Regions from separate parts of the Isoptericola sp. Y541 genome, predicted to be linked through region 2. Evidence: riboswitches for the same ligand, from Rfam matches in the RefSeq annotation. Region 2 holds a riboswitch; the other holds the start of a gene.
What was found. Region 2 has a riboswitch for FMN ahead of ribD (bifunctional diaminohydroxyphosphoribosylaminopyrimidine deaminase/5-amino-6-(5-phosphoribosylamino)uracil reductase RibD). Riboswitches for the same ligand answer to the same signal wherever they lie in the genome.

Region 1: linked by a shared signal. The riboswitch ahead of pnuC (nicotinamide riboside transporter PnuC) and the one ahead of ribD (bifunctional diaminohydroxyphosphoribosylaminopyrimidine deaminase/5-amino-6-(5-phosphoribosylamino)uracil reductase RibD) in region 2 are both predicted to bind FMN.

Annotation. Positions count from the first base shown of each region.
Region 1 covers NZ_JCAIUJ010000001.1:1,014,647-1,018,837, reverse strand. The annotation lists gene AC1C2V_RS04665 (histidine phosphatase family protein) at 1-7, opposite strand, end outside; gene AC1C2V_RS04660 (GOLPH3/VPS74 family protein) at 16-702, opposite strand; gene AC1C2V_RS04655 (hypothetical protein) at 743-1,357, shown strand; gene pnuC (nicotinamide riboside transporter PnuC) at 1,362-2,075, opposite strand; FMN riboswitch at 2,197-2,327, opposite strand; gene AC1C2V_RS04645 (TetR/AcrR family transcriptional regulator) at 2,460-3,305, opposite strand; gene AC1C2V_RS04640 (class I SAM-dependent methyltransferase) at 3,376-4,191, opposite strand, start outside.
Region 2 covers NZ_JCAIUJ010000003.1:119,251-123,441, reverse strand. The annotation lists gene AC1C2V_RS08935 (bifunctional 3,4-dihydroxy-2-butanone-4-phosphate synthase/GTP cyclohydrolase II) at 1-70, opposite strand, end outside; gene AC1C2V_RS08930 (riboflavin synthase) at 67-702, opposite strand; gene ribD (bifunctional diaminohydroxyphosphoribosylaminopyrimidine deaminase/5-amino-6-(5-phosphoribosylamino)uracil reductase RibD) at 706-1,818, opposite strand; FMN riboswitch at 1,961-2,090, opposite strand; gene AC1C2V_RS08920 (hypothetical protein) at 2,159-3,205, opposite strand; gene der (ribosome biogenesis GTPase Der) at 3,236-4,191, opposite strand, start outside.

The sequences.
Region 1 (4,191 bases), on a different contig from region 2:
TCCGCAAGGACAGGGTCAGCTCGATGCCGTGACCGCGGCGGGGATGATCACCGCGGCCATGACGGCGGCCATCACCTCGTCCACGGCCTTCCTCACCGCGGCGCTCGCCCAGCTCTGCGCGGCGAGGTCCTTCGCGCGCGACTCCGCCTGCCTCCGCTGCTCGGGCGGGACCAGGCCGCGGACCAGCTTCGAGCCGCTCGCGACGGAGAGCAACGCTGCCGTGCGCGCGTCCGGGACCCGGGTTCCGAGCAGCACCTCACGGCACTGCGCGCGGAGCCGGTCCTCGTGGGTGGCGTCGGCGGCCGGCCACGACGTGGTCGGGAAGATCCACAGGACGTGCTCCTCCTCGCGTCGCAGAACGCCACGCTCCGCGAGGCCGGTCAGCAGCCGCTCGCGCAGGCCCTTCGCCAGGGGCGCGACGAGGTTCTTCGGCGCCTGGGGCCGGATCCCGACGAAGGACAGGGCGTGGTCGAGCGCCGGGTGCCCCGCCGGGGAGGGGTCGCGCACGACGACTCGGCCCGCGCGGATCGGCCGGCCGTCCGCGCCGGTCTCCGGGGACGCGGTGACGTCCACCCGGCCGTCCAGCGCCAGCTCGACCAGCACCGCGCCGGCGAGCCGGTAGTCGAGCTGCGTCCGGTCGAGCGACGGCCTGCCCGACACGTCGTCGTACGCCAGCAGCAGGAGGTCCTCGGCGATGATCATCGGTCGATCATCGCCCACCGCCTGCGTAGGGTCGAGGGCCATGAGCGACGACTTGGCCCGCGTGGGCGCCACCTGGGACGACGACCCGAGCGCGGGGGAGTGGATCGCGCCGCTGCTCGGTGAGTTCGGACCGACGTTGGGCCATGCCGTGCCTCAGGCGTACGACGCGTACGCCGTCGTTCCCTTCCTTGGGGACGGCGACAGAGACGCGGACCTGGACACCGCCGACGAGCGTCTCCGCACCCTGGTCGACCAGCTCGTGCCGTGGACCGGGGAGCAGCGAGTGCACGGCGGTCTGTGGGAGGGATGGCCGTCCCTGTACGAGCAGGGCGGCGGTGTCGGGTCGTCGGGGGTGTTGATCAACCTCGCCTGGGACCCCGCCGAGCCGCAACCGTCCGCCGAGCCGCTCCGCCTGCCGCACCGGGACTACCACCTGTGGACGGGGTCGCTGCGGGCGGTCGTCGAGCTCAGCTCGGCCCTCGAGCTGCCGTCGGTCGTCTGGCCGGAGGACCGATCGTGGTTCCTCGGCATCCCCGAGTACACCCGCGAGATGGCACTCGGCGGCCGCGCCGACCTGGTCGACGCCGTTCTCGCCGACACGCGTCTCGATGCGCGGGCGGCCACGCCGTCGACCGTCCTCGACATCGACGACTGACGACTCAGCCGGCCGCGATCGCCGAGGCAGTCTCCGCCTGCTCACGACGGCGCACGCGCCACCACACGAAGAATCCGACGAGCGTGAACGCGCCGTAGAAGACGTACATCAGGGCCGTCGCGTAGTACTCGGCCGACCAGAGCAGCGGCACCCCCACGAGGTCCACCGCCACCCACACCAGCCAGAACTCCACCCATCCCTTCGCCATGCCGTAGGTGGCGATGAGGGAGCCCATGAAGATCCAGGCGTCGGCCCACACGGGCTCGTACGAGCCGAGCGACCGGAAGATGGGCGTGAGCAGCAGGGTTCCGCCGGCCATGGCCACGACGATGCCGATCCGCTGCGGCCACGACGCCCAGCGCGGGTGCACCGCGGCGCCGTCCGCGGCGGGGATCTTGCCGTCGGCGCGCAGCTCGAGGTCGGCGCGCTTCGTGCGGCGCCACTGCACCCAGCCGTAGACGGACACGATCAGGAACATCACCTGCCGGCCGGCCTGGCCGAGCATGTCGGCGCGGCTCGTGTCGCCGAACCACGAGCCCATGAAGACGGTGAACAGCACCAGGTTGCCGACGATGCCGACCGGCCACGCCCACACCTTGCGGCGCATGCCCCCGAGCGCGGACGCGAGGCCGAACAGGTTGCCGATGATCTCGCGCCAGTACAGCGTCTGGTCGCCGATGGTGAGCGTCGCGTCGAACAGCGCGCGGATGGCGTCCATCGAGTCCTCTCCCGGTCGTGCCGTGCGGGCGACCGGGGGGACGGACGACGGTCGCGGGAGCCCGGCGGGGCACCCGCGACACGACGACCGGCGGCACGCACCGGGTCCCCGGTGCCTGCCGCGCGCGCTGCCTCCCATCCGGACTTTGACCGTCGGCCCTGGAGTTCCACCAGGTCAACCGGCCCCCCGAGGGAGGCGCGGGTCGCGGGCTATCACCGCCGGCTCGGAATTTCACCGACCCCGGAGCACGTACGTGCGTGTCTCGCCGCCGGACGACCCGGCGACTTCTTGCGCAACGCAGCATGCCACAGCGGCATTCCCCGGCGTCGTTGGTCGAGCCTGTCGAAACCCGGCGGCGGTTTCGACAGGCTCAACCAACGACGATTACGCGAGGGCGTCCCGCACGGCGCGGGCGACGTCGTCGGGGCCGGCGCCGGGCTCCAGCACGGTGACGACGACGCGCCGGCCGTCGCCGCCGGTGGTGGTGACGTGAGCCGAGGTGCCGGTGCCGTTCTCGCGGGCAACGTCCTCGCGCACGTCGTGCTCCGCCGTCGTGCCGTCGGTGCCGGCTGCGTGCCGAGGCGCGTCGTCGGGATGGGTGAACGGGGCGACGGCGGCCCGCCGCAGGTCGAAGAACGCCTCCTCGAGCTCGGGACGCAGGTCGAGGTGGGGGTTGCGCAGCCACCGCCGCAGGATCGCGTTGTGCACCGCGACGACGGACGCGGCGAAGGCGATCGACATCGTCGTCGTGGAGCGGTCCGGCGGGAGCGTGTCGCGCAGGTAGGCGGTGAAGGCCCGCTCGTAGCGGTGCGTCGTGACGAGCTCGCGGTCGCGCAGCGCGGGCACCTGCTGGAGCAGCGTGTGCCGGGCGATCGACGTCTCGCGCTGCCCCACGTGGTGGTCGAAGACGAGGCGCGCCGCCCGGCACACCTCGAGGTACGGATCGGTGGCGGGGTCCCATGCCCGCTCGGGCGCGCGGCCGGACTCCTCGCTGGCGCGCGCCTCGGGTCGGGTCTCGGCGAGCATGACCACCACCTCCTCGAGGAGCAGCTCGTGGTCGGCGAAGACCACGTCCTCCTTGGAGCGGAAGCGGCGGAAGAAGGTGGCACGGCTGACGCGGGCCGCGTCGGCGATCTCTTCGACGGTGGTCTGCTCGTAGCCCTGCCGGGAGAAGAGGTCGATCGCGGCGTCGACGGCCTGGGCGTGGGTGTGCGTCCGGACGGCGGTCATTCCACGGAGGCTACTCCGCAGCACGCCCGACGTCGGCCTGCCCGCGGTGTCGGCGGCGTGGTCCGCGGCGTCAGAGGAGCAGCCGGTAGAACCGGAAGAAGCCGAAGTCGTGCACGGGCAGCACCTCGACGCCGGCGTAGCCCGCCTCGCGCGCATACCGACGCAGCGTGGCCGGCCGCATCACGGTCCCCGTGCCGACCGACGGCGTCGTCGACAGCCCGTCGGGCAGGCAGACGAAGAGGCTGTAGCCGTACATGACGCGGTCCACGTCGTCGGCCGGGGCCCGGAACTCGTCCGCGACCGCCTCGTCCATGACCACGACGACCCCGTCGGGCCGCACCGCGCGCCGGACGGCGTCCAGCACTGCGACCGGGTCCGGCAGGTCGTGCACGCACTCGAAGGCGAACGCCGCGTCGAACGGCTGCGCATCGGCGAGCTCGGCGGCGTCGGCCAGGTGGAACGTGACCCGGTCGGCGAGCCCCGCCTCGGCCGCCGCGACTCGCGCCGCCTCCACGGAGGGCCGGTCGACGTCGAGCCCGTGCACCTCGGCGCCGGGGTACGCGCGGGCCAGAGCGAGGGTCGACCAGCCGAAGCCGCTCCCGACGTCGACGACGCGCGCCCCGGGACGGGACAGCACCTCGTGGATTTCCGGTACGGCGGCGAGCGCGGGCGCGAGCTGCCGCTCGAACAAGGGACGGTTGACGTCGGCCTGCGCCTGCCGGGCGTCCTCGCCGAACTGGTCCCACGAGACCCCGCCCCCGGCCCGGTACGCGTCGAGGAGCTGCGGCAGCCGCGCGCCGATCGCCCCGACGAACCGCGCGAGGGGCGCCAGGTAGGCCGGCGACGAGGCGTCGGTGAGCACCTTTGCGTGCGCGGCGGGCAGCGC
Region 2 (4,191 bases):
CGACGTCCGCGATCGCCCGCGCGACACGCTCCCGTGCCGCCGTCGCCTCCCGAGCCGTCCCCGCGCTCATCGGTCCGCCCCGCTCCCGGCGGGGGCGCGCAGGCCCTGCACAGCGCCGTACGACAGGTGCCGCTCCACGTACTTGCTCAGTACGTCCACCTCGAGGTTCACGGCCTCGCCCGCGCCGCGGCGCCCGAGGGTCGTGCGGGCCAGCGTCTCGGGGATGAGGCTCACCGTGAACGACTCGTCGCCCGCGTGCACCACGGTGAGGCTCACGCCGTCGACGGCGATCGACCCCTGCGCCACGACGTACCGCGCGAGGTCCACCGGCAGCGCGATCTCCACCACCTCCCACCGCTCGCCGGGCGTCCGCGACAGCACGGTGCCGACGCCGTCGACGTGCCCCTGCACCACGTGCCCGCCGAGCCGCCCGTCGGCCGCGAGCGCCCGCTCCAGGTTCACGCGGTCGCCGGGCTCGCGGGTGCCCAGGCTGGTGCGCTTGAGCGTCTCGGCCATGAGGTCGGCGGTCCATTCCCCGCCCTCGACGGAGGTCACGGTCAGGCAGCAGCCGTCGACGGCGATGGAGTCGCCGAGCCGGGTGCCCCCCACCACGGTCTCGGCGGCGACGGTCAGCCGCGCGCCGTCGGCGTCCTCGCGCACTGCGACGACGGTGCCCAGCTCCTCCACGATCCCGGTGAACATGGCTCAGCGCTCCTTCCGCGGCCGCAGGGTGAGCCGCACGGTGGTGGTGTCGGTGGGGTCCGCTGCGTCGCCGGCCGTGGGGGCGGGCAGCACGGTGACGTCGATCAGGTCGAGGCGAGCGGCGTCCGCGATGGTGCCGATGCCCAGGTCGGCGACGGCGGGGGCTCCGAGGCCGAGCAGCACGGGTGCCACGTAGGCGACCACCTGGTCGACGAGCCCGGCGCGCCAGAAGGCGGCGGCGAGCGCGGGGCCGCCCTCCAGCAGCACGTGCCGGTGCTCGCGGTGCCAGAGCGCGTCGAGCACCGCGTGCGGGTCGTGGGTGCGCAGGTGGTGCACGGCCTCCCCCGCCGCGGCGGCGCGCGCAAGGCGGGACGACGACGGCAGGTCGCGCAGGCCGACGACGACGCGGTCGGGCTGTGGCCCGCGCAGGTGCCCGTGCCGCACGGTGAGGTCGGGGTCGTCCGCCAGGGCGGTGCCCGTCCCGACCAGCACGGCATCGACGCCGGCGCGCAGCCTGTGCACGTCGCGGCGCGCCGCCCGGCCGGTGATCCAACGCGACGTGCCGTCGGCGGCGGACGATCGCCCGTCGAGGGTGCTGGCGAGCTTCCAGGTGACGACCGGGCGGCCGAGCTCGAGCGCCCGCGTCCAGGTCTCGTTGAGGGCGCGCGCCTCGTCGGCGAGCAGCCCGCTCGCGACGTCGACGCCCGCGGCGCGCAGCCGGGCGCCGCCGCCGGAGGCGGCGGGGTTGGGGTCGCGCTGGGCGTGCACGACGCGCGCCACCCCGGCCTCGCGCAGCGCGTCGGCGCACGGGCCGGTACGGCCGCGGTGGGCGCAGGGTTCGAGGGTGACGACGGCGGTCGCCCCGCTGGCGGCATCCGGACCGTGGGCCTCGCGCGCCCGCAGCAGCGCATCGACCTCGGCGTGCGCGGTGCCCGCGCCACGGTGATATCCCTCGGCGAGCACGCGGCCGTCGGGGCTCAGCAGCACGCACCCGACCCGCGGATTCGGCCCGCGGGCGGGGCCCTGCCTCGCGAGCTCCAGCGCCCGCCGCATCGCGGCGTCCTCCGCCGCGCTCGCCCCCGCCAGGGCACCCGTGGTGCCGGCCGGCTGTGTCATTTCCCTGCCTCCGTCGTCCGGTCGCGGACCCCGGAGACAGGAAGGCTGGGTCGGACGTGCTCACGACCGGCCGGGCCGCGAACGCCACCACGAGGGGGCGCCGGCCCACAAGGGACCGGGAACGGACCGGACGGGGAGCCCGCCGCGTGCGCTTCCCATCCGGACTTTGACCGTCGGTCCAGGAGTTCCACCTGGTCAACCGGTCACAGGATGTGACCGGGTCGCGGACTTTCACCGCCGGCTCGGATTTTCACCGACCCCAGAGCACGCGAGCTTCTCGCTCGTCATCGCTGACCGTGCCACGGAGCCCACGGCACTGCAAGCCCGAGTGACAGACGTCTCACGCAGCGGCACGACGGCGGGCGACCCGTCGTTCGTCGTCGCGACCGAGGGCCACCTCGAGGGCGGCGAGCACCAGCAGGTCCACGGCCAGCCCGGACACGGCCACCCACTGCACGGCGCGGAACGCGAGCAGCTGCGTGACGAGCAGGCTGACGAGGACCCCGCGCCGCACCCATACCGCGCCCGAGCGGTGGTCGCCGCGCCCGACGAAGATCCCCGTGACCACGCAGGCCACCGTGCAGGCCGCCGCGGAGAGGATCCCGACGCCCACCCAGCCGGGCACGTCGAGGGCGCCGGTCGCCGCCCGCAGCCCCACCACCAGCGACCCCGCGGCCGTGCCGAGCACCACAACCGCCACGACGGTGGCCGCCCACCGGTGCTCCATCGCGTCGGCGAACCACGCCGACCCCCTGCGCACGAGGGCGCGCACCGGGTCAGGCACCGCGACGTCGTCCCGCGGCACGGCCTCGACGAGGGCCGAGACCTCCGCCGCCAACGGCTCGTCGCGCCCGCGCTCCACGAGGGCGCGGGCCTCCGCGCGCTCTGCGCCCGTGAAGCCGCCGGCCACCCCCGCCACGGCGCGGTCGGTGGCGACGGCCAGGTACTCGGCGGGGTGGCGCTCCCGACGCCCGTGCAGCGCCTCCACGAGCAGCACGAGCACGACCACCACGGCGTAGATCAGGGCGGCCGTCGGCTCGTAGAAGTAGTCGTTGTCCGACGTGACGAACTTGCCGATCTCGTCGACGAACAGGCCGAAGCCGATCCCGCCGAGCACCGCGCCCAGCGAGCGCAGCGCCGGGCCCACCCACGACAGCAGGACCACGACCGCGAGCGCCATGCCGAGCCCGCCCCACAGCACGTGCGCCACGTGCAGCCCCCCGCCGCCCACCTGCGGGTAGCCGGAGGCGGCGAGCAGGAACCGGGTGACCAGCACGGTCGCCACGGTGAGCACGAGGAAGGTCACCAGGTGCCGCACGGCCGAGGTGTCGCGCGCCGCGCCCAGGCGCAGCAGGCGCCCCCTCCTGACGAGCGGCTCCGGCTTCATCGACGGCTCACCGAGGTGCGCACCGCCCGATCACCGCCGCCGCTTCTCGCGCACGCGCACGCTGATCTCGATGGGCGTGCCCTCGAAGCCGAAGGTCTCGCGCAGGCGGCGCTCGATGAACCGGCGGTACCCGGCCTCGAGGAAGCCGGTGGCGAAGATGACGAACCGCGGCGGCCGCGTGGCCGCCTGGGTGCCGAACAGGATGCGTGGCTGCTTCCCGCCCCGCAGCGGGTGCGGGTGCGCGGCCACGAGCTCGCCGAGGAACGCGTTGAGCCGTCCGGTCGGGATGCGGGTGTCCCATGATGCGAGCGACGCCTCGAGGGCCCGCTCCAGCTTGTCGGTGTGCCACCCCGTGCGCGCCGAGACGTTGACCCGCGGCGCCCACTGCACCTGCACCAGGTCCTTCTCGATCTCGCGCTCGAGGTACGGACGACGGTCGTCGTCCATGAGGTCCCACTTGTTGTAGGCGATGACGAGCGCGCGCCCGGCGTCGACGGCCTGCGAGATGACGCGCGTGTCCTGCTCCGTCATCGGCTGCGAGGCGTCGACCAGCACCACGGCCACCTCGGCCTTCTGGATCGCCGCCTGCGTGCGCAGGGAGGCATAGAAGTCAGCGCCGCGGGTCTGGTGCACGCGTCGGCGGATGCCTGCCGTGTCGACGAACCAGTAGGGCACGCCCTTGATCTCGACGAGCTCGTCGACCGGGTCGCGCGTGGTACCCGCCACCTCGTCGACGACGACGCGTTCGGAGCCGGCGATCTTGTTCAGCAGCGACGACTTGCCGACGTTCGGGCGCCCGACGAGCGCGACGCGGCGCGGGCCGGCCGGGCGCAGCTCGCCGTGCTCGGAGACCTCGGGCAGCAGCTTCATGGCGGCGTCGAGCAGGTCGCCCGTGCCGCGCCCGTGCAGCGCGGAGACCGGGTGCGGCTCCCCCAGGCCCAGGGCCCAGAGGTAGGCGGCGTCGGCCTCGCCCGACGGGCCGTCCA